DNA from 4 places in the Halobacillus seohaensis genome. Region 1 is predicted to be linked to each of the others. Evidence: riboswitches for the same ligand, from Rfam matches in the RefSeq annotation. Region 1 holds a riboswitch; each other region holds the start of a gene.
The links. A riboswitch is a leader RNA that binds a small molecule or an ion and turns the genes downstream of it on or off. The one in region 1 is predicted to bind S-adenosylmethionine.

Region 1 (5,159 bases):
AAAGAGTCATGTATACATATGTTTACAATAGGTACGTGGCTTGTAAGATCATAGCTGTATATTAATTATGTGCAGGCCGTGCTTCTTAGCATGGTCTGTTTCTATATAGTAGGTGACTGTGATGATGGAAGAACGAGTATTAATTGTGGAAGGTATTACTGATAAAAAGCAAATCAATAAAGTTTTGAAGAAACCTGTGGACATTATATGTACACATGGTACGTTAGGTATTGAACGTATGGAAGAACTTATTCTTGATTATAATCTAGATCATCGACCTGTCTTTATTTTAGTTGATGAAGATGATTCAGGCAATAAGCTGCGAAAACAGTTAACAGCTGAGTTGCCTCATGCGGAACACATCTATATAGATAAAACGTTTCGGGAAGTGGCTGCTACACCAGAACCTGAATTAGCAAGAGCTTTATTAAGTCATCATTTCGAAGTGAAACCTATTTATTTAATTTAGAACCTAGGAGGCAGATCGTGCGTGTGTTAGAAGAGAAAGATGTCTCGTCTGAACTTAATAACGCAGGGATTACCCTTACGTATATATTTACACCGTTTTGTGGAACGTGTCATTTAGCGAGAAAGATGTTAGATACGATTGAAGCTACTTTTCAAAGACACTTGTTCTATGAATTGAATGCTTCTTTACACCCTGAATTAATGCAAGATTATGAAGTGAAAAGTGTTCCTTGTCTTTTAATTACGGAGAATGGAAAAATAGTTAATAAAATTTATGCTTTTAAATCTGTACCTTACATGTATGAGGAAGTCACAAAATATGTAAAATAATAGCGTTGTTTCCCGGGAAATGACGCTAAATTAATGCTACATTTATGAAGGTTGAATCTCCTTTTTGCCGAAATGTTATATAAGGCAAAAAGGAGGTTTTTTTATGGAAATGGTAAGGAACTGGATAGATGTTGTCAATAGGAGAAGGGATATACTTTCTATATGGAAGGAAAGGCCTATTGTTTTATTTATACAGAATGAAGAGCAAATTATACCATTAACAATCGATTCCTATACTATACGATTAGATTACGAATTTGACTTCCATTGCCAGGTTTATATAAAAACAACTTCTGAAATATTAGAGCGATTGTTAGAAGGAGAGTTGAAATTGAGGACTCTCCCTTCTTCATCACTGATTTTGAAAGGGAAACTTCGAGATACATTATATATTGAATCATTATTTTTATTAGCTAAATGAGTGTACCTAAAGCTCGAACTATATCATAAAAAGAAGACTGATCTCCAAATTGATGAGTAATATAACCTTCTTGATTTATGATGACAGTTGTCGGTACACCCTGTGCTTCGTAGAGTTGATAGGTAGATACTCCTTGATCTACTAAGGTGGGCTGAGTAAGGAATTTATTCGCAAATTCTATACCAGCAACATCGTGTCTTTCCCGACCACTTACATTAATCGTTATCATTGCAACTTTATTAGGGTCGATGTTTTGGTAGAGTTGCTCTTTCTTAGGAAGATCTGTACCACAATCCGGACACCATGAAGTCCAGAAAGTTAATACTACAACTTGCCCAAGGTTTTTGTTGAGTTCGAATTTTTCTTCAGATTGTATGTGAAAAAGTTCAAAATTAGGAGCTTTTTGCATAGTATGAATCACCTCAGTTGTAATTGACATATTATCATTGTAATGGTAACATAAAAAATAATTCAATAGTGACATCTTCACTTATCCAGAGAGGCGGAGGGGACTGGCCCTTTGAAGCCCAGCAACCGGTTATTATAACACGGTGCTACTTCCAGCAAAGCAGTTGCTTTGACCGATGAGAAGAGGAATCCGAAATATATCTCTTCTTTCTTGAGAAGAGTTTTTTTATGGTTATTTTTTGAAAAATTAAGTTGACAGTTTTTTTAGTGGGTGCTAAAATCCTTTTTGTGCTTAATTGTTTAATGCGTTAAATGAATGAAAAATTAATCCTCTTATCTTGAGAGGCGGAGGGACTGGCCCGTTGATGCCCGGCAACCGTCAAGTGCATATCACTTGAAAAGGTGCCAATTCCTGCAAAGTATAAACTTTGACAGATGAGAGAACATGAAAGTGTAGCGCTTTTCTGTTCTTATGCAGAAAAGCGTCTTTTAGTTAGGAGAGAGAACGATATGATTTCGATCAAAGATTTGTCTAAGGTTTTTAAGACGAAAGACCAAGATGTTCGTGCTGTTGACAAGTTAAATCTTTCAATAGATAAAGGTGAAATCTTCGGAGTGATCGGATATAGTGGTGCAGGAAAAAGTACTTTTATTCGTTTGCTTAACAGATTAGAGGAACCCACTAGTGGTAACATTCAAATGAATGATCAAAATCTAACAGGCCTAAGCAAAAACAAGCTAAGGATTGCAAGACAGGAGATTGGCATGATCTTCCAACACTTCAACTTGCTTTGGTCACGTACGGTATTTGATAATATTGCATTTCCGCTAGAAATTGCTGGCATAGCTAAAAGTAAGAGAGTTGAACGAGTAAATGAGCTTATTGAATTAGTAGGCTTAAGTGGACGTGGCAACTCCTATCCCTCTCAACTTAGTGGAGGGCAAAAACAACGTGTAGGTATCGCCCGTGCCTTAGCAAATAATCCAAAAGTATTGTTATGTGATGAAGCGACGTCTGCGCTAGACCCAGAAACGACTGATTCTATTTTGGATTTGTTAGTAAATATCAATGAAAAATTAGGTTTAACAATTGTCTTGATTACTCATGAAATGCATGTAATCCGCAAAATTTGTCATCGCGTAGCAGTAATGGAGAGTGGAAGAATCGTTGAGGCAGGAGACGTACTTGATGTCTTTTTACATCCTAAAGAGAAAGTGACTAAACGATTTGTCGACCAAGTAATGGGTGATCCTGACCGAGAAGACTCCCTTCACCTTATTAATCAAAACTATAAGGCTGGTGAGGTTATTCAACTTCATTTCGTAGGAGAGAATACGAATCAAGCACTTATCAGTGAGTTATCTCGTGAATTTACTATAGATGTTAATATTTTACATGGTAAAATCACTCAGACTCAAAAAGGTGCTTATGGCACCATGCTTGTCCAGCTGGTAGGAGACCAGGACGAAGTTGACCGTTCTATTGCTTATATCAAGACAACCTCTGTAGAAGTGGAGGTGAGTCCTGATGTTTGAGAAGTTGTTTCCTAACGTAAAAATGGAAGATATGGTAGAAGCTACTTATGAAACTCTGTATATGACTGCGGTGTCAGTATTCGGAACTTTTGTTCTAGGCCTAATGTTAGGGTTGGTTTTATATTTATCTGGACCTGGAGGAATGTGGCAAAATAAGATCCTGAATTGGTTGACTGCTTCACTTGTAAACGTGTTTCGGGCTATCCCTTTTATTATTTTAATTCTGCTATTATTTCCTTTTACAGACTTTTTAATGGGAACAATCCGAGGGCCAGGGGCCGCGCTTCCTGCTTTAATTGTTGGTGGAGCTCCATTCTACGCACGATTAGTAGAGATTGCCTTAAAAGAAGTGGATAAGGGCGTTCTTGAAGCTGCAAAGTCGATGGGTGCTAAATATCGGACGATCATCTTTAAGGTTCTTTTGCCAGAGTCAATGCCTGCTTTGATTTCGGGAATAACAGTTACAGCTATTGCATTAATTGGTTATACAGCAGTAGCTGGTGTGATTGGAGCAGGGGGATTAGGTGATTTTGCCTATTTCTACGGTTTCCAACGAAGAGATTTTGATGTTGTTGCGTTTTGTACAATTTTAATTGTAATCATCGTATTTATCTTTCAATTTATTGGAGACTTTGCTTCACGTAAATTAGATAAACGATAAAAATATTTAGGGGGAAATGAAAATGAGAAAATTATGGACAAGTTTATTTTTCACAGCGTTAGTTTTAATTTTAGCAGCCTGTGGATCTTCTGAAGAAGAAGGTTCTTCTGGTGATAGTGAAGGGGACCAAGAACAATCAGAGATTACTGTTGGGGCGACAAGTACACCACACGCTGAAGTTTTACAGGAGGCTCAACCACTTCTTGAGGAAGAAGGAATCACTTTAAATATCGAACAATATCAGGACTATATTTTGCCGAACCAAGATTTACACGAGGGTGTGCTTGATGCCAACTATTTTCAACATATACCTTATCTAAAAGACCAACAAGCTCAAAACGAAGATTTTGATTTTGTAAACTTAGGTGGTATTCATATTGAGCCTATGGGTATTTATTCAAAAGATATTGCGAGTGTAGACGATATTGAAAATGGAACGACGGTACTTATGAGTAATTCTACTGCTGATCATGGCCGAATTCTTTCTCTAATTGAATCTGAGGGTCTAATTACTTTAGATGAAGATGTAGAAAAAGTTGAAGCTACAGTGGATGATATTACTGAGAATCCAAAAAATTTAGAATTTGAAGCAGGTATTGATGCAGCTATGCTTCCGGAAAACTATAAGCGTGAAGACAATGTTCTTGTCGCTATTAATACTAACTATGCGATTGAAGCTGACTTGAATCCAAGTGAGGATGCTTTAATTATTGAGGGATCTGAATCACCATATGTAAACGTCATTGCAGCTAATAGTGAAGATGAAGATAATGAAGCACTAAATACTCTTGTAGAAGTACTACGTTCAGAGAAAATTCAATCCTTTATTGAAGAAGAATATGAGGGAGCGGTAGTTCCTGTAAATGAATAAAGTTTGAATGAAATGCGTCATGAGGTTAATACTAACCCATGACGCATTTTTTAATTCAAAGGAGTTTTCATACAATGGAAAATCAGGATATTAACCTTGCTGAAGCATATTTGCATGAATACAAACATGGAATAGGGGTATTTACAGAGAAAATGCCTACATTAGCGCATAAGTTTAGTGAATTCTCGGAAGCCTGTTTTCAAGAAGGTGAACTCTCAAAGAAACAAAAACAGTTAATGGCTTTAAGTATTAGTATAGTAGCTCAAGATGAATATTGTATTGTTTATCATACTAAAGGTTGTGTCGATCAAGGTGCGAGTGAGCAGGAATTAATGGAAGCTTGTGGTGTGTCCGCAGCATTTGGTGGAGGAGCTGCTCTCAGCCAAGCGGTTACTCTAGTTCAAGAATCCTATTATGATTTAACACAAGATTAACATAATTATTAGAATATTGAAGCAAAAGAG
Region 2 (5,159 bases), on a different contig from region 1:
GGAAGAGGAGCTGAAGAAGCGGAAGCATTAGCTAAACATGGTATTTCATGTGAAGTGGTCCCAGGAATTACTTCTGGGATTGCTGCTCCAGCTTATGCTGATATTCCAGTCACTCATAGAGAAATGGGAAGCTCCTTTGCTGTAATCGCAGGACACCGTTGTAAAGATAACCATAAGGAAATTGATTGGAAGAGTCTTTCAGAAAACATTGATACATTGGCTATATATATGGGGATCAGCAACCTCCCATATATATGCGAACAATTGCTAAAGAATAAGAAGAACTCTGACACTCCAGTAGCGATTATTCAACAGGGAACAACGGAACATCAACGCGTTGTCACTGGTACACTGACGAACATTGTTGAGGTAGTTGAAAATTCAGGGATACGTAACCCTGCGATGATTGTGGTTGGGGAAGTGGTGCGATTCCGTGATCGTTTGCACCAATTGAAAATGATGAATCAAGAGATGACTGAACAGACTGCGATTGAAGCATGAATTCCTGGTAAAGGGGAGTAATTGTATATGCAAGTGTGACCGCTTGAAAGAGTTGACACAGTTTTTGCTTATTAAAATACAACACTTTTTTCCAGTTAAGGCTGCCCTTATATTTGTAACAATATCCGATGCTCACGAAAAGGGTATACATACTAATAGTTATGCACATTGACGAAGTTGTGCTTGTTGCGCTAACTTAGCAGGATTGTTGAAGACTCGATTCCGAGATGATTGTGTGGAGAAAGGGGCGGTGGGGAAGGAGTCGCTTTCCGTGGGCGTGCGCTGAGCCTCCTCAGGCTAACGCCTTCCGGGGTCTCATCTAACCCGCGTATCCCACAGGAGTCTCCCCCTTCCCCACCGCCCCTTGCCTTATGTTTCTATCGAAATCGTGCCGTTCTACCGTCCCTGTTAAAGCATGAGATATCTGATATAACGCCAATTGAAGCCTGATACAGATCAGGGGATAGGGCCATCACAGATTGAGCCATTAGATAAGTTAAAAATCGGGTGTGATAGCGTGTTTATAGGAAGGATAGGAGATTACCTGTTGTGTATGCCTACCCCATCCCCCATGCTCCGATGAAAAGCAACGGAACCACGATTCTTTTATTGAATAATCCGAAGCTTTAAGCGATAGGCAAGAAGGCACCTTCCAGCGCAATTCTCACTCGTAAGGAATGCTTTTCACTTGAATCACCACATCTGATGCTTCCGTTCTCCTCACGAAAGCAAGAAGGTCCGGGAAATTATGAGACTCCTGTGGGATGAACATGATCGGTGAGATCCCGCAAGGCGTAGCCTGAGGAAGCTCACCTCATGTCCACGGAAAGCGAGTGATTTCCCGGACCTTCTAACGCCAGCCTTGGTAACGGAAACCACCGTATAAATCAGGACAATGATTAACAAATGTTTTGTTATTAGAGGCTGCAATTCACTATGAAATGGGGACCATACCTACTATTTACAGGAATCTTAATGGAAGGTATGGAAAAATTCGTAGGTGATCTTCAACTAAGTGATGATCAAGAGTTTGTCATTTGTGATTATTTAAGAGGTCACCCTAATCTAGTCCACCTGTTAAAGGAACGAGTGGAGGAGGCTGTGAAAACTGAACGCTTTTTGGTTTCCAATGAAACTGTGCAATGATCGGAAGAACTGTATCGTTATATACAAGAGGACAAACAGTACACCGATAACTTTTAGGTGCTGTTTGTCCTCTTGTATGGTGTTAAGAAACGGAACAAAAATCGGCAGTCAAAAAAATTTTCTGATTTTTAAAACCGACTAAAACACTAGGGATAGAAGGGTTTTGGTCGGTTTTTAATCAAAAACACCTTGAAAACGGCTTTGACAGCATCAAATCCATGATGTATATTTCCAATTAATCACATAAAAATTTTCTTATCTAGAGAGGTGGAGGGACTGGCCCTTGGAAGCTTCGGCATCAGACTTTGTTTTGAAGTACTGTGCTAATTCCAGCAGGCACTATTGCTTGAGAGATAAGAAGAGGATTCGATTTCTCATCCTCTTCTTATCATTTATATAGGAAGAGGATTTTTTAATTAAAACTGACTTAAATAACTAGAGGTAGAACGGCTATATCGCATTGTGCTTCTTTTTTGACTATAAGAGGGGGATATATATGAGTAATCAAGTCATCACATACGATTCATTTTCCGAGGACCCTTTTAATGGGGGTTATGCAAACGAAAAGAAAAAAGGGGCTCTAGAAGTATTGGAGTGGGGTTACCAGACTTATGATGACATCGTGTATGCTTGCAGTTTTGGAGCAGAAGGTATCGTACTTCTCGATTTGATCTCACAAGTAAAAAAAGATGCACACATCGTGTTTCTCGATACCGATGTTCATTTTCAAGAGACTTATGACCTTATTGATCAAATAAAAAGTCGTTTTCCTGAGCTGCAAATTACGATGAAAAAGGCAGATCTAACCTTAGAAGAACAGGCACAGAAGCATGGAGAAAAACTATGGAATACGAATCCGAACCAGTGTTGCTTTATTAGAAAAATCAAACCATTAGAAGATGCTCTAGAGGGAGCAACCGCTTGGGTATCCGGGTTAAGAAGGGAACAATCTCCGAGTAGAAGTAAAACAGACTTTATAAATAAAGATGACCGTTTTCGTTCCATTAAAATTTGCCCATTAATCCATTGGACGTGGGAGGATGTATGGAATCATATAAAAGAAAATAACCTTCCCTATAATGATCTTCATGATCAGGGCTATGCAAGCATCGGATGCATGCCATGCACTTCTCCATCTGACAACCCCAATGATCGTTCGGGTAGATGGCAAGGGTTTGAGAAGACAGAATGCGGGCTTCACGGTCCGTCCACTAAGGATTCCCTTTCATGACACTTATCATTTTATGTTTAGTAGCTGCTCATTTCTTTGCCTTTAATGTGGGAGCTAGTGGATCAGCTGCTACTATGGGGATTGTATATGGGGCTCGAGTTATTAAAAAGAAACGAATAGCTCTACTACTTAGTGGTGTGGGAGGATTGCTTGGGGCTTTGTGGGGAGGAGAAGTTGTTGATACCATCGGGAAAGGGTTAATTTCTTCAGACAAACTAACCATTCAAGCTGCAGCCATCATTCTATTTGTATCAGCTATTACGTTATGTTTCACAAACATCATAGGCATCCCTCTTTCCACAAGTGAGGTTACGATAGGAGCGATCGTTGGTGTAGGTATTTCCTTGCAGCAGCTTTATTTAAGGAATTTATTAGAAATTATCGCCTTCTGGGTGATAATTCCGGTGGCAGCTTTTTTCATCACGTTTATATCTGGAATGTTATTGAAACGTCTTAAGGATAAATTCCCCGCTTTTTTACCATCGAATAAACTAACGAAACTGTTATCGATTCTACTCATCATCACAGGCTTGTTAGAAGCATTTGCTGCAGGTATGAATAACGTAGCAAACGCCATTGGCCCACTCGTCGGTGCTGATGTTTTAAATAAAAATATTGGACTGCTGACTGGAGGTATTTTCATTGCCCTCGGAAGTCTGCTCTTAGGTGGTAAAGTCCTTGAGACGAATGGAAAGAAGATTTCTTACTTGTCACTTTCTGATGGTATCGTCATCTCGGGTACATCTGGCCTTCTAGTCTTAGGAGCCTCGATATTCGGAATCCCCCTTCCAATGACTCAAGTGACGACTTCAGCTATTGTTGGAGTAGGGGCAACGAAAGACTGGAAGGGTATTTGGAAAAACAAAGTCATTCATCAGATTGCAAAAGTATGGATATCATCACCCATGATCTCACTCGTGATCGCTTTCTGTCTTACAGAGATTTTCCTTCAATCAAACTTTTATACTGTCGTCATTATAACGAGTGGAATCCTTGCTACTCTCATACTCACTAATTTTGGCAAGGGAACTTTCGAAAAAAGACAAAAAACTCAGCGTTCTTTAGAGGAAGAGTTTTAATATTTATTTAACCAATCTAGCATCTCTTTTTGTTTCTCTGTATCCATAAAGTCTTCTATAACCAATTGTTTTAAAAGAGTCTTCTTTTTCTCGTGAGAAAGAGAAGACTCTTTTAAAAGTGTACGGGCTTCGAATAGAAAATCCAAATAAGCTTCATAAGAATCATCATATTGTTCTTCTAATTGTTTTTTTATTTTTGACGCAAGGGTGGGACTTGCTCCACCTGTTGACACACTGATCGATAACCTCCCTCGTTTAAAGTAGGAAGGAAAATGAACATCTCCATCGGATGCGCGCTCTACAGCATTAATCCATGCATGAGCTGGGGCGTGTTGAACAACAGATTGATTAATTTCTGAATCATTAGTGGCGACAATAATTAACGCCGCGTCTTTAAGGTCGCCTGGTACGAATTTTTTCTCGGACCATTGAAGCAGACCTTGCTTAAAAAAAGAGTAGAGCGTTGAGCGAATCTCGGGGCTAATCACATGAATGGAAGCCTCACCCTCTAATAGAGTGCGAATTCTTCGTTCAGCGAGTGTTCCTCCACCAATCACTACAGTTTTTTTATTTTTTAAATCAATCATTAAAGGTATGGAAGTCATAATTTTTGCGCTCCCTTCGAATGACACTATTGTGAATTAGTCGATCGGCTACGTCAAGATGGTTCTGTCTTTGGTTTAATTTCGACAATAATAGTTTTTAAAAAAGTAGTGGCGGATTCCCTATGTAACAAGGGGATCCGCCACTACTTATGCTTTATTGAAGTATATAAATGGTTTATCATTTATAATTACTATAAAGGTTAGTAGAAAGGAGGGCTCCTTCATGGAAACCGAGAAACGTTTAATGAGTTTAATACACTCCGTCCGAGTATTAAATTCGACACGCGATTTATCAGACGTTTTACACCAATTAATTAAAGAAGTGCTTAAGGTGATCTCAGGGTCGAACGCCAGCGTTTTATTTTTGTATGATAAAAGAACGGATGAACTTTATGCGAAAAGTGCCATTGGTTTTGATATGAAATATTTAAAAGATGTCCGAATGAAACCAGGACAAGGAATGAGTGGCAAGACCTTCTCTTCTAGGAGGGGGAGGGTTTTTACTTCCTCTAAAGATACCTACAGCGGAATGTCTAATCTTACTTCTGAAGCAAAAGAGATTTATGCGAAATCTCTAGGTAGTATGGAGTATCCGAT
Region 3 (5,159 bases), on a different contig from region 1:
AGATAAGGAGCATTTCCGGGCTTTCAGCAACCCCGGCTCTCTGTAAATGCCTGAACTTATTCCTTTATTCCTGTCTTAGAGTTAAGATATATTATTTAGTTTAGCTGACTTGCGCTTTTTCTTTGGATGGATAAACTTGATGACCATCCGTTTTCGTGATTTTTCTAAATTCGGCTAATAAATGATTCGTTAAAACTCCAGGTGTTCCGTCACCAACTGGCCGTTTGTCAACCTCTACAACAGCAATAACTTCGGCTGCTGTACCTGTTAAAAATACTTCATCTGCTATATAAACATCGTGTCTCGTAAATGGTTCCTGTTTTACTTCGTAACCATGTTCATTAGCAAGATCGATAATTGCGTTACGCGTAATTCCTTCTAGAGCACCTAAATAAACTGGGGGCGTATAAATTACGCCATTTTTCACAATGAAGATGTTGTCTGCTGAGCCTTCCGTTACATAACCTTGATCATTTAACATTAAAGCTTCATCCACGCCTGCTTGGTTTGCTTCTATTTTCACTAAGATATTATTTAAATAGTTTAATGATTTAACTTGTGGAGGTAGTACATCCGGCCGATTTCTCCTGCTAGAAGCAGAGGCAAGACGAACACCTCGTTCATATAATTCTTTAGGAAATAAAGCAAGTGCTTCAGCAATGACAACCACACGCGGATTTGCACAGTTGGTAGGATCTAATCCAAGATTCCCAACTCCTCTTGAGATTACAACTCGGATATAAGCTGACTCAAGCTTATTTTTGCGGACTGTTTCAGCAATAATCTGCTCCAATTCCTCCTTCTCATATGGGATGTGAAGCATGATTGATTTAGCTGAATCGTAAAGGCGTTTCAAGTGTTCGTCTAATTTGAAGATGTTGCCATCATAGACACGAATGCCTTCGAATACTCCATCTCCATATAAGAAACCGTGATCATAGACACTTACAACGGCCTCATCTTTTTTAACATATTCTCCGCTTAAATATATCCACTGGTTGCTCATTTAAAGCACTCCTTTCTTTTTAGATTTTGTCACTAACGTGTGTTTAACATATTATACATTTTGGGTGACCCCGTGCAGGCATGCACTCCTGCACAATTTGGGTCAATGGGTCAGTTTTCCACATGAAATCAACTTGCACAGCCATTGGTTTCGGTAGCGTTATAGTTGATTGAGGACTACTTTAAACCCATTTTCAGAAAAGGTCAACAGGTTTTGAGCAAGTTTTCTGACTAGTTAGATTATTAAGTTAACTTAGTAAGCGTTTTCATTCAGTCCAGGCTTGAGTTTAGAGTTAACGGAGACCATTTGTTTTTTTCTTTTTTATCTGAAAAATAAATCAACTTTTGTTCATTTTAGTAGATGATCGCCTTTTTTCTTATAGATAAAATTTTATAAAAAAAGCCTGCTGAACTTTCCAGCAAGGCCTCTTTGGAACAATATATACTAGTTAACTTAATACATATTTTGCGAGAGTTTGTTGAACTTCTTCTATTGGACTATCTTTTTTAAATAGTTTCTGAATAGGTTCGGTTTGACCTGTTAACCAAAGCTTTAACTCAGCATCTAGATCAAAACTTCCTGCTGTTTCTGTACTAAAATGAGTAATACTTTTATATGGAATAGAATGATATTCTACTTTCTTACCTGTCATCCCTTGTTTATCAATGAGAAGAAGACGTTTATTCGTAAAAATAAAAGAATCTCTTAACACTTTATATCCACTCTCGACTACTTCATTAGGAATTAGAACACCCTCGAGTTCTTTACCAAGTTTTTCTGTATCTACTTCACTCGCATTACCCATTAATTCATCAAAAAATCCCATGATTATTTCCTCCCTAATGTTATCGTCTAATTTTAAACACCTGACTTATCTTACATTTACCCCTTAAATGAATAACTATAACTTCCTCGCACCCCTGCCTTCACTTTAAAAACTCCACCTGCATGAGGGTAACGTAAAAGATCTTCTTCGCTCGTATCTTTTCTCGCCGTGGTGACATACAATTCATCAAGGTTATTTCCCCCGAAAGTACAGGAGGTTACGTTTGCTGCTGGGATCGGAATAAATTGAAGCCGATTTCCTGTGAGAGGATTCCAGCGGGAAATCCCATGTCCGTCAAAATGAGCGATCCAGAGCATCCCCTCTTCATCAATTGTCATACCATCTGGATGTCCCATATCTTCTTGGAACTGGATAATGACTTCAGGTTGTTTAATTTCACCTGTAGACAACTCATAGTTATAACGCATTACTTTTCCTGTCGGTGTATCAATAAAGTACATATAAGAATAGTCAGGTGACCAGGCGAGTCCATTTGAAATTCCCACTTCTTTAATTTTCTCAGTGATTTGCAATTGTTCATCTAAACAATAAAGAGAACCAGTTACGTTTTCCTCGGATAAATCCATCGTTCCCGCCCAAAAGCGACCGGCTGGATCACACTTCCCATCGTTAAACCGATTCATAGGAAGATGGTTTTCTGGATCGACGATAGGTGTTAGCTCTTCCTTTTGCCAGTCTAGAAAATACATCCCTTTTTGGAGTGCCACTACTAGTCCTCCCTTCTCACGAACAGCAACTGCCCCCACGAAATTGTCTACGTCTATGCTCTGAACCTTTTCTGTTTGCGGATTAAATTGAATAATTTTTTTCTCTAATATATCCACAAAATATAGAATCCCACGCTCATGATCCCAGCAAGGCCCTTCTCCTAAAGTCGATTGACTATCGATAACTAATTCTACATTCATATGTAAGAACTCCTTTGTTGATTTATGCACTATTTCTATTCCCTTCCTTAAAAACCCTTCTTTCTTAAAGAGTTCCTTTTTTACCCTTGTCAAATCGTTTCCAGTGGTGTACATTGAATTGAAAGAATTTTATAAAATTAATCTCTTATCAAGAGAGGCAGAGGGACTGGCCCGACAACGCCTCAGCAACCACTGGTTCGACCAGAAAGGTGCTAACTCCAGCAAGTTGAATGATTCAACTTGAAAGATAAGAAGGAGAATTGTACGTACAAAAGTCTTCTTCTTACAAGAGGACTTTTTTTTGTTTTTTAATAAGCTTAAAAAAAGGGGAAATCGCTATGCGCCAAAATCAAACAGAAACAAAGTTAGTTCATACAGGAAAAAATAATGGTGACGCTTCAGGATCAATTAACGCACCAGTCTATTTTTCTACAGCTTATCAGCATCCAGGAATTGGTGAATCGACTGGTTATGATTACACACGAACAGGAAATCCGACTAGAACTCTCTTAGAACAATCCATTGCAGAGCTTGAAAATGGAAAAGCAGGTTTTGCCTTTAGTTCAGGAATGGCTGCTATTCAAGGGGCTTTATCCCTGTTTAAATCAGGAGATGAAATCATTGTCTCTGAGGACTTATACGGGGGAAGTTACCGACTGTTTGAATACTTGTCCACTCAATACAACCTCACATTTATTTATTGTGATAGTAAACATCTATTAAACATCGAAACATACATAACCGAAAACACCAAAGCGATCTATATAGAAACTCCAACTAACCCGCTTATGAACACAGCAGATCTTGGGGCACTCTCGCAAATCGCTAAAAAGCATGGCTTGCTTTTTATAGTGGATAACACGCTATACACTCCTTTATTACAGCAACCACTTGTAGAAGGTGCCGACATCGTGATTCATAGTGCCACTAAATATTTAGGTGGACACAACGATGTACTTGCCGGCCTGCTTGTTGGTAAGGATGAAAAGATTTGTGAAAAATTAGGATACTACCAAAACACGGCGGGGGCTGTTCTCTCTCCTTTTGACTCCTGGCTGCTTATGAGAGGAATGAAAACACTTGCTTTGCGGATTGAAAAACATGAACAAAACGCAAAAACTATCGTCGATTATTTAAGAAATCATAAAGCAGTAACTCATGTGTTTTATCCTGGAAGAGGAGGAATGTTGTCTTTTCGGCTTCAATCTGAATATTGCGTAGACCCATTTTTAAGAAACTTAAATGTGATCACGTTTGCCGAAAGCCTTGGCGGGGTGGAAAGTTTTATCACCTATCCTGCGACACAAACTCATGCCGATATCCCCGAGGAAACGAGAACAAGCTACGGTGTGTGTAATCGACTGCTGCGCTTCTCGGTCGGTATTGAACATATTGATGATTTAAAAAAAGATCTGGAACAGGCACTTGCCACTTTAGAAAAGGAGGAGATTGTTCATGACTGATAAACACACGTTTCAAACGCGACTTTTGCATAATGACCATAAATTTGATCGCCAGACCGGGGCTGTTAGTGTACCAATTCAACAAGCATCAACTTTCCATCAAAAGGATTTTGACCAACCTGGGGACTATGATTATGCTCGCTCAGGCAATCCAACTCGAGAAGCGCTTGAAGATACAATCGCAAGCCTCGAAAGTGGAACGAAAGGGTTTGCTTTTGCATCAGGCATGGCGGCGATATCCACGTCGTTCATGCTTTTGTCAAAAGGTGACCATGTTGTAATTTCTGAAGACGTGTACGGTGGTACGTTTCGGATGATATATAACGTCCTGCATAGATTTGGAATAGAACACACTTTTGTCAACATGACCGATCTTCATGAAGTTGCATCTGCAATCCAGCCAAACACAAAAGTGCTTTATATTGAAACACCTTCCAATCCATTACTTAACATAACCGATATAAAAGCTGTAGTTAAGTTGGCCAAAGCAAATAACTGTTTGACTTTTGTTGATAACACGTTTATGACACCTTCTTTACAAAGACCTCTAGAATTAGGAGCAGATCTTGTTTTGCATAGTGCCACAAAATTTATTGCCGGTCATAGTGATGTCGTTGCCGGATTGGCGGCCACCAATCGTTCAGACTTAGCCGAAGAGCTAGGCTTTTTACAAAATTCTTTTGGTTCCATCCTGGGAGCACACGATTGTTGGCTTGTGATGCGCGGGTTGAAAACGCTGGATTGCAGACTTAAACAGTCTTCTGAATCTGCTGAGCAAATTGCTAGTTTTTTATCTAACCATTCACTTGTAGATGAAGTGTATTACCCTGGTTTCACGAGCCATCCAGGTTCATCGACACACGCTTATCAGTCTAGTGGGGCTGGTGCTGTCCTTTCCTTTCGTTTAAAAAATGAAGCGGATGTGCGTAATCTTA
Region 4 (5,159 bases), on a different contig from region 1:
AGGAGGATATTACATATCAACTCCAGCTGACCAAATCTTTGCATCTAAAGAAACATTTACAGGCTCTCTTGGGGTCATCATGGAAAGTGTGAATTATGAAGAACTAGCTGAAGAATACGGCGTGAAGTTCAATACTATAAAAAGCGGCGAGTTTAAAGACATTATGAGCCCTAACAAAGAAATGACTGAAGAAGACCGAGAGATTTTGCAAACACTTGTTGACGAATCTTATCAAGGTTTTGTTGATGTGATTAGCGAAGGCCGAGATATGACAGAAGACAAAGTTAAAGATATTGCCGACGGTCGTATTTATTCAGGACAACAAGCCGTTGAAAATGGGCTAGTTGACACCATTGGTTTTGAGGAAGATGCCTTAAATGCACTGAAAAAAGAAATAGGTAACAATCCCGAAATCATTGAGTATAGTCCGAGTGGTGAAAGACTATTCGGTATCCCAATTGACGTAACATCTTTCCTACCTAACAGTGAAATTAAATGGGTTAATAAAATGATTGAAAAACGCCAAGGTCCTAGAATGATGTATATGTATTCAGAGTAAAGGAGGAGATTAGATGGATACAGTAGAATCAACACAAACGCCGAACCATTTAAACAAGGCTGTGACAGCGAACTTAAATGAAATTCACCGTATCGTATATGCGGGTTTCATTCCTCGGTTCTTTGCTTATATCATTGATCTTCTCGTCATTTGGAGCCTGAATTCTATCATCACAAGACCATTACTCCAATTAACGAACTTATCGGATGCTAAGCTTTGGATCGACCTGTTAAGTGCAGCTAATATAACTCAATCCCTTGTATTCTTTCTCTACTTCATCTTAATGACCTTCTTTTTTAGAGCCACACTAGGAAAAATGAGTTTAGGTTTATCTGTTGAATCGCTAAAAGGTGATAGCCTCTCTACAAGTCAAATTATCTTTAGAGAACTTATCGGAAGGTACATCAGTATGGCTGTTTTGGGTTTGCCATATCTCGTTGTTATTTTCACAAGAAAACATCAAGGTATTCATGATTTATTTGCCGATACCTCTGTAATCAAAGATAAAATGAAACGGTTAAATCGAGAAGTTAACTCGGCCTTGGATTAAAAATTTAGAAATCCAGCACCTTGACTAGAAGAGGTGCTGGATTTTTCATTTTCCATACATTCACTATTCCTATAAACTCAAAAAAATCTCTCCTCGTTAAAGGAAAGATTTAATTTAATTCAATTAACCGATCCCACAAGCAAAGGATCCATTCTTTTGTGAATATTTTTGATGATACTCTTCTGCTTCATAAAAAGTACTGGCAGGTGTAACTTCTGTAACAATTGGACGCTTAAATATCCCTTTATTTGTCCACTGATTAATTTTTTCGTTGCTGATAGCTTTTTCTGTTTCTTCCTGATAAAAAATTGCAGAGCGATACTGATGACCTTCATCAATCCCTTGTTTGTTTCTTGAAGTTGGATCATGAGCTTCAAAGAAGATATTCACAAGTCCACCATACGTTATAATATTAGGGTCATACTCTATACGTATAGCTTCTGCATGTCCAGTGGCTCCAGTTTTCACCTGTTCATAAGTAGGGTTTGGCAAGTGTCCCCCGATATATCCAACTCTTGTATGATTAATTCCTTCGAATCTTTCAAAAAAAGCTTCGACTCCCCAAAAACATCCTGCTCCAAAAATTGCTGTTGCCATTGTCATCTTCCCTTTCTTGTTAACGCAACTTCTTCCTAAGAGAGTTTGACGGTTTTTATAAACCAAAGACCCCTTTTCTTATCCAGTATAAGAAAAGGGGTCGTAATATTCCGTACGATCCTCTCATCTCTTAGAATGTTTAACCATTCTACAGGAATTGGCACCGTTCTTTTTCAATCAATAAAGATTGAATCGATGGTTGCCGGGCATCAAAGGGCCAGTCCCTCCGCCTCTCTGGATAAGAAGTTTCCGTTATTAATTTTTAAGTTATTATATATAGTACAACGTTTTGAACTCGAAGTAAAGATGAATGTTTCATTTTTTTAAAAAATATTTATAATGTTCACTTACCTGATGTGTACACTTCTTCAAATGGTTGGACAATAACAAATCCTTCACCTTTGAATTCCATTTGAATCGACTCTCCGCTACCACGGCCAATAAACGTTTTAAAACTAATATCTGTGCGGAATTCCGGCTGTAAATGGCCAGACCAAGCTACGGTAGCGTTAGGATCAGTTATAATTGAATCCCCTGGACGAACAAGTAACGTAAGGGGCTCATAGTGGGAAGTGATAGCTACCTTTCCACTGCCTTCCAACGTCACGTTAAACAATCCCCCCGACATCATCCCCGCAACTTTCTTCATTAATTTAATGTCCCAGTTTATCCCTGGCTCGAAAGCTAATAAATCATTTCCATTCACTGTGAGCGATTCATTGTCTAAATCAAAGATGGTAATTTTTTTGCCTTGATCCGCTAAGTATAATCGACCGGTTCCTGAGGCTTTCATAAGAGAACTGCCTTCACCAGAAAACGCCTTTTTGAACATTCGTCCAACACCGTGCTCTAGTACCCCTTCGCGTTCAAACTTTATTCCACCATTATAAGATATCATCGAGCCTGCTTTGGCCCATACTTGATCCATTAGATTAACTTCTAATATACGCGGTGTTTCTAATTCAAAATAGTCATTTTCTGTTGCATCTTGTTTCGTCTGTCTTATGAATTCATCAATAGAATAATTGCTCACAAAAAGTCCCCTTTCGATTCTTGTATTTATTTATATACGAAAGGGATGAGCAAAATGTTTCAATCAACTATCTTCCAAGAAAAACAGCCCCATATAGTAGGGAGCCCGCAATTACGAATGCAGGATGTACCTTCACTTTTTCCAAAAGAATGAAGCTAGCCACAATTAGAAAAATAGTTTGAAGCATACCCGCTGACACATAGGATGATTGAAAAAATTGATATGCCATTACACCTAACAAAATAGCGATAGACGGACGGATCAACGCTGTCATCGTTTTCACACGTGGTGATCCTTTAAACTTATTTAACAAACTAAGTAAGGCGATCATAAGAATAAGAGAAGGGGCGACTGTCGCAAATACTCCAATAAAAGCACCAAGTAATCCAGCTTGTTCATAACCAATAAAACCGGCCATCTTTGTAGCAATAGGACCCGGCAAGGCATTAGCCATCGCTAACATTTCACTAAATTCATTCACAGATAACCATTCAAATCGGCCAACCACCTCATTTTCTACAAGCGGAATCGAAGCAGGCCCCCCACCATAACCAACAATTCCCGGGATGAAAAATGCTACGAATATTTTCCAGTAAATCATAGGGAAGACTCCTTACTTTTAGGTTGTGTACCAGACTTCTTCATCGGCCTTAGTAAGGCAAACAGTAATAGGGCAAAAATGACAATTCCGGGGTGTATACCCACCCACTCAATTAATAGTAGTGAGGCTAAACCTAAAATGATGGTCATCCATATCCCGAGATTTGCTTTAGACTTTTTCAGAAAATCATACGTTAAGGTAGCTAACATCACTCCTACTACAGGAACAACAGCTTGAGTCATTCCATTAACCCAAGCCTGATTACGGAAGCTATTTAAGAATGTTAATAGCAGAATTAAAATCGTGATAGATGGTATAATCGTAGCTAGAATTGCATTAATCATTCCTACAATACCTGAAACCCTATAACCAATATAACCTGCCATTTTTGTAGCAATAGGACCTGGTAGCGAATTCCCTAGGGCAAGGACATCAGCAAAATCATCATCCGACATCCATTTATATTTTTCAACGACTTCTTTATGAACTAGAGGTATAGAGGAGGGGCCTCCTCCATACCCAAATATCCCTACTCTAAAAAAGGCAAGGAAGAGATTCCATTGTTGCATATCTTTCACCTCTCTCGTGGCGTTCGTCAATCATTAATTAATACGCTGAAATCGTTCCATCTGTTCGAGATTCTGTTCCTCCATATAAAGAACCTGTATTCTCATCTCTCCATATTATTTGTCCTCGTCCAAAAGATCCAGTTTCCAATTGTACTTCAATATTATGTCCTTTTCTACGTAATGCTTCTGCTACATGTGTTGGGAAAGTCGGTTCTACCCAAACCGTTTTATCATGCATCCATTGCCAACGAGGTGAATCGAGAGCAGCTTGAGGATTTAAATGAAAATCAATTGTGTTCATAGCAACTTGTAAATGTCCTTGTGGCTGCATAAATCCACCCATAACACCAAATGGTCCCACAGGAGAGTGATCTTTAGTCATAAATCCTGGGATAATCGTATGATAGGATCGCTTATTTCCTGCCAGAGCATTTACATGTTCAGCGTCCATCGAGAAGTTATGGCCACGGTTTTGCAGACCAATTCCTGTCCCTGGAACTACTAGCCCCGAACCAAATCCCATATAATTACTTTGAATGAAGGAAACCATATTTCCTTCTTTATCAGCCGTTGCTAAATAAACTGTACCACCTTTAGGGGGATTACCAGCTTCAGGAGTAAGAGCTTTTTCATTGATTAAGTTTCTTCTTTGCTCCCCATACTCTTCACTTAACAAGTCATTGACACTTACATTCATATGCTTAGACTCTGCTATGAATTTTTGACCATCAGCAAATGCAAGCTTCATGGCTTCAATCTGTTGATGATATGTCGAGATTTCTTCTTTGCCGTGCATAGTAAACCCTTTTAAGATATTCAAAGCAGAAAGTGCAACCATTCCTTGACCATTAGGAGGGATCTCCCAAATATCGTACCCTCGATAATTTACTGAGATTGGGTCCACCCACTCGGGTTTAAAATTTTGCAAATCCTCTTTTCTAATAAAACCATTATATTTTTTGGAAAACTGGTCAATTTGATCTGCGATTTCCCCATTATAAAAGTCCTCGGCATTTGTTTCGGCTATTCTTCGCAACGTTTTCGCATGGCCAGGAGATTTCCATACCTCACCGATTTCTGGCGCCCTTCCCTTTGGAGCAAAAGTATCGAACCAATGTGAGAATTCTTCTCCTTTAAGTACCTCTTTAAACTTTTCAACCCCCGCACTCCAAAATTTCCCTAATACAGGTGATATAGGAAAACCTTCTTCAGCATACTGAATGGCTGGTGCTAATACTTCAGTTAACGGA

Region 2: another riboswitch for S-adenosylmethionine. It lies ahead of ACFQIC_RS11945 (phosphoadenylyl-sulfate reductase); the one in region 1 lies ahead of ACFQIC_RS19835 (methionine ABC transporter ATP-binding protein).
Region 3: another riboswitch for S-adenosylmethionine. It lies ahead of ACFQIC_RS06195 (methionine biosynthesis PLP-dependent protein); the one in region 1 lies ahead of ACFQIC_RS19835 (methionine ABC transporter ATP-binding protein).
Region 4: another riboswitch for S-adenosylmethionine. It lies ahead of msrA (peptide-methionine (S)-S-oxide reductase MsrA); the one in region 1 lies ahead of ACFQIC_RS19835 (methionine ABC transporter ATP-binding protein).

Annotation. Positions count from the first base shown of each region.
Region 1 is NZ_JBHSZV010000062.1:98,616-103,774, reverse strand. Features, by position in the region: gene ACFQIC_RS19855 (topoisomerase) at 125-469, shown strand; gene ACFQIC_RS19850 (thioredoxin family protein) at 487-798, shown strand; gene ACFQIC_RS19845 (hypothetical protein) at 902-1,219, shown strand; gene ACFQIC_RS19840 (TlpA family protein disulfide reductase) at 1,212-1,658, opposite strand; SAM riboswitch class I at 1,707-1,810, shown strand; SAM riboswitch class I at 1,958-2,069, shown strand; gene ACFQIC_RS19835 (methionine ABC transporter ATP-binding protein) at 2,138-3,163, shown strand; gene ACFQIC_RS19830 (methionine ABC transporter permease) at 3,156-3,824, shown strand; gene ACFQIC_RS19825 (MetQ/NlpA family ABC transporter substrate-binding protein) at 3,847-4,695, shown strand; gene ACFQIC_RS19820 (carboxymuconolactone decarboxylase family protein) at 4,770-5,129, shown strand.
Region 2 is NZ_JBHSZV010000029.1:61,371-66,529, forward strand. Features, by position in the region: gene cobA (uroporphyrinogen-III C-methyltransferase) at 1-501, shown strand, start outside; gene ACFQIC_RS11940 (hypothetical protein) at 1,438-1,647, shown strand; SAM riboswitch class I at 1,900-2,007, shown strand; gene ACFQIC_RS11945 (phosphoadenylyl-sulfate reductase) at 2,144-2,878, shown strand; gene ACFQIC_RS11950 (inorganic phosphate transporter) at 2,875-3,957, shown strand; gene ACFQIC_RS11955 (NAD(P)-binding protein) at 3,954-4,562, opposite strand; gene ACFQIC_RS11960 (helix-turn-helix domain-containing protein) at 4,786-5,159, shown strand, end outside.
Region 3 is NZ_JBHSZV010000013.1:349,619-354,777, forward strand. Features, by position in the region: gene ilvE (branched-chain-amino-acid transaminase) at 101-1,006, opposite strand; gene ACFQIC_RS06185 (PH domain-containing protein) at 1,455-1,832, opposite strand; gene ACFQIC_RS06190 (SMP-30/gluconolactonase/LRE family protein) at 1,889-2,761, opposite strand; SAM riboswitch class I at 2,904-3,015, shown strand; gene ACFQIC_RS06195 (methionine biosynthesis PLP-dependent protein) at 3,100-4,224, shown strand; gene metC (cystathionine beta-lyase) at 4,217-5,159, shown strand, end outside.
Region 4 is NZ_JBHSZV010000020.1:90,390-95,548, forward strand. Features, by position in the region: gene sppA (signal peptide peptidase SppA) at 1-559, shown strand, start outside; gene ACFQIC_RS08845 (RDD family protein) at 573-1,109, shown strand; gene msrA (peptide-methionine (S)-S-oxide reductase MsrA) at 1,233-1,706, opposite strand; SAM riboswitch class I at 1,827-1,951, opposite strand; gene ACFQIC_RS08855 (AIM24 family protein) at 2,050-2,739, opposite strand; gene ACFQIC_RS08860 (chromate transporter) at 2,807-3,340, opposite strand; gene ACFQIC_RS08865 (chromate transporter) at 3,337-3,909, opposite strand; gene ACFQIC_RS08870 (gamma-glutamyltransferase family protein) at 3,947-5,159, opposite strand, start outside.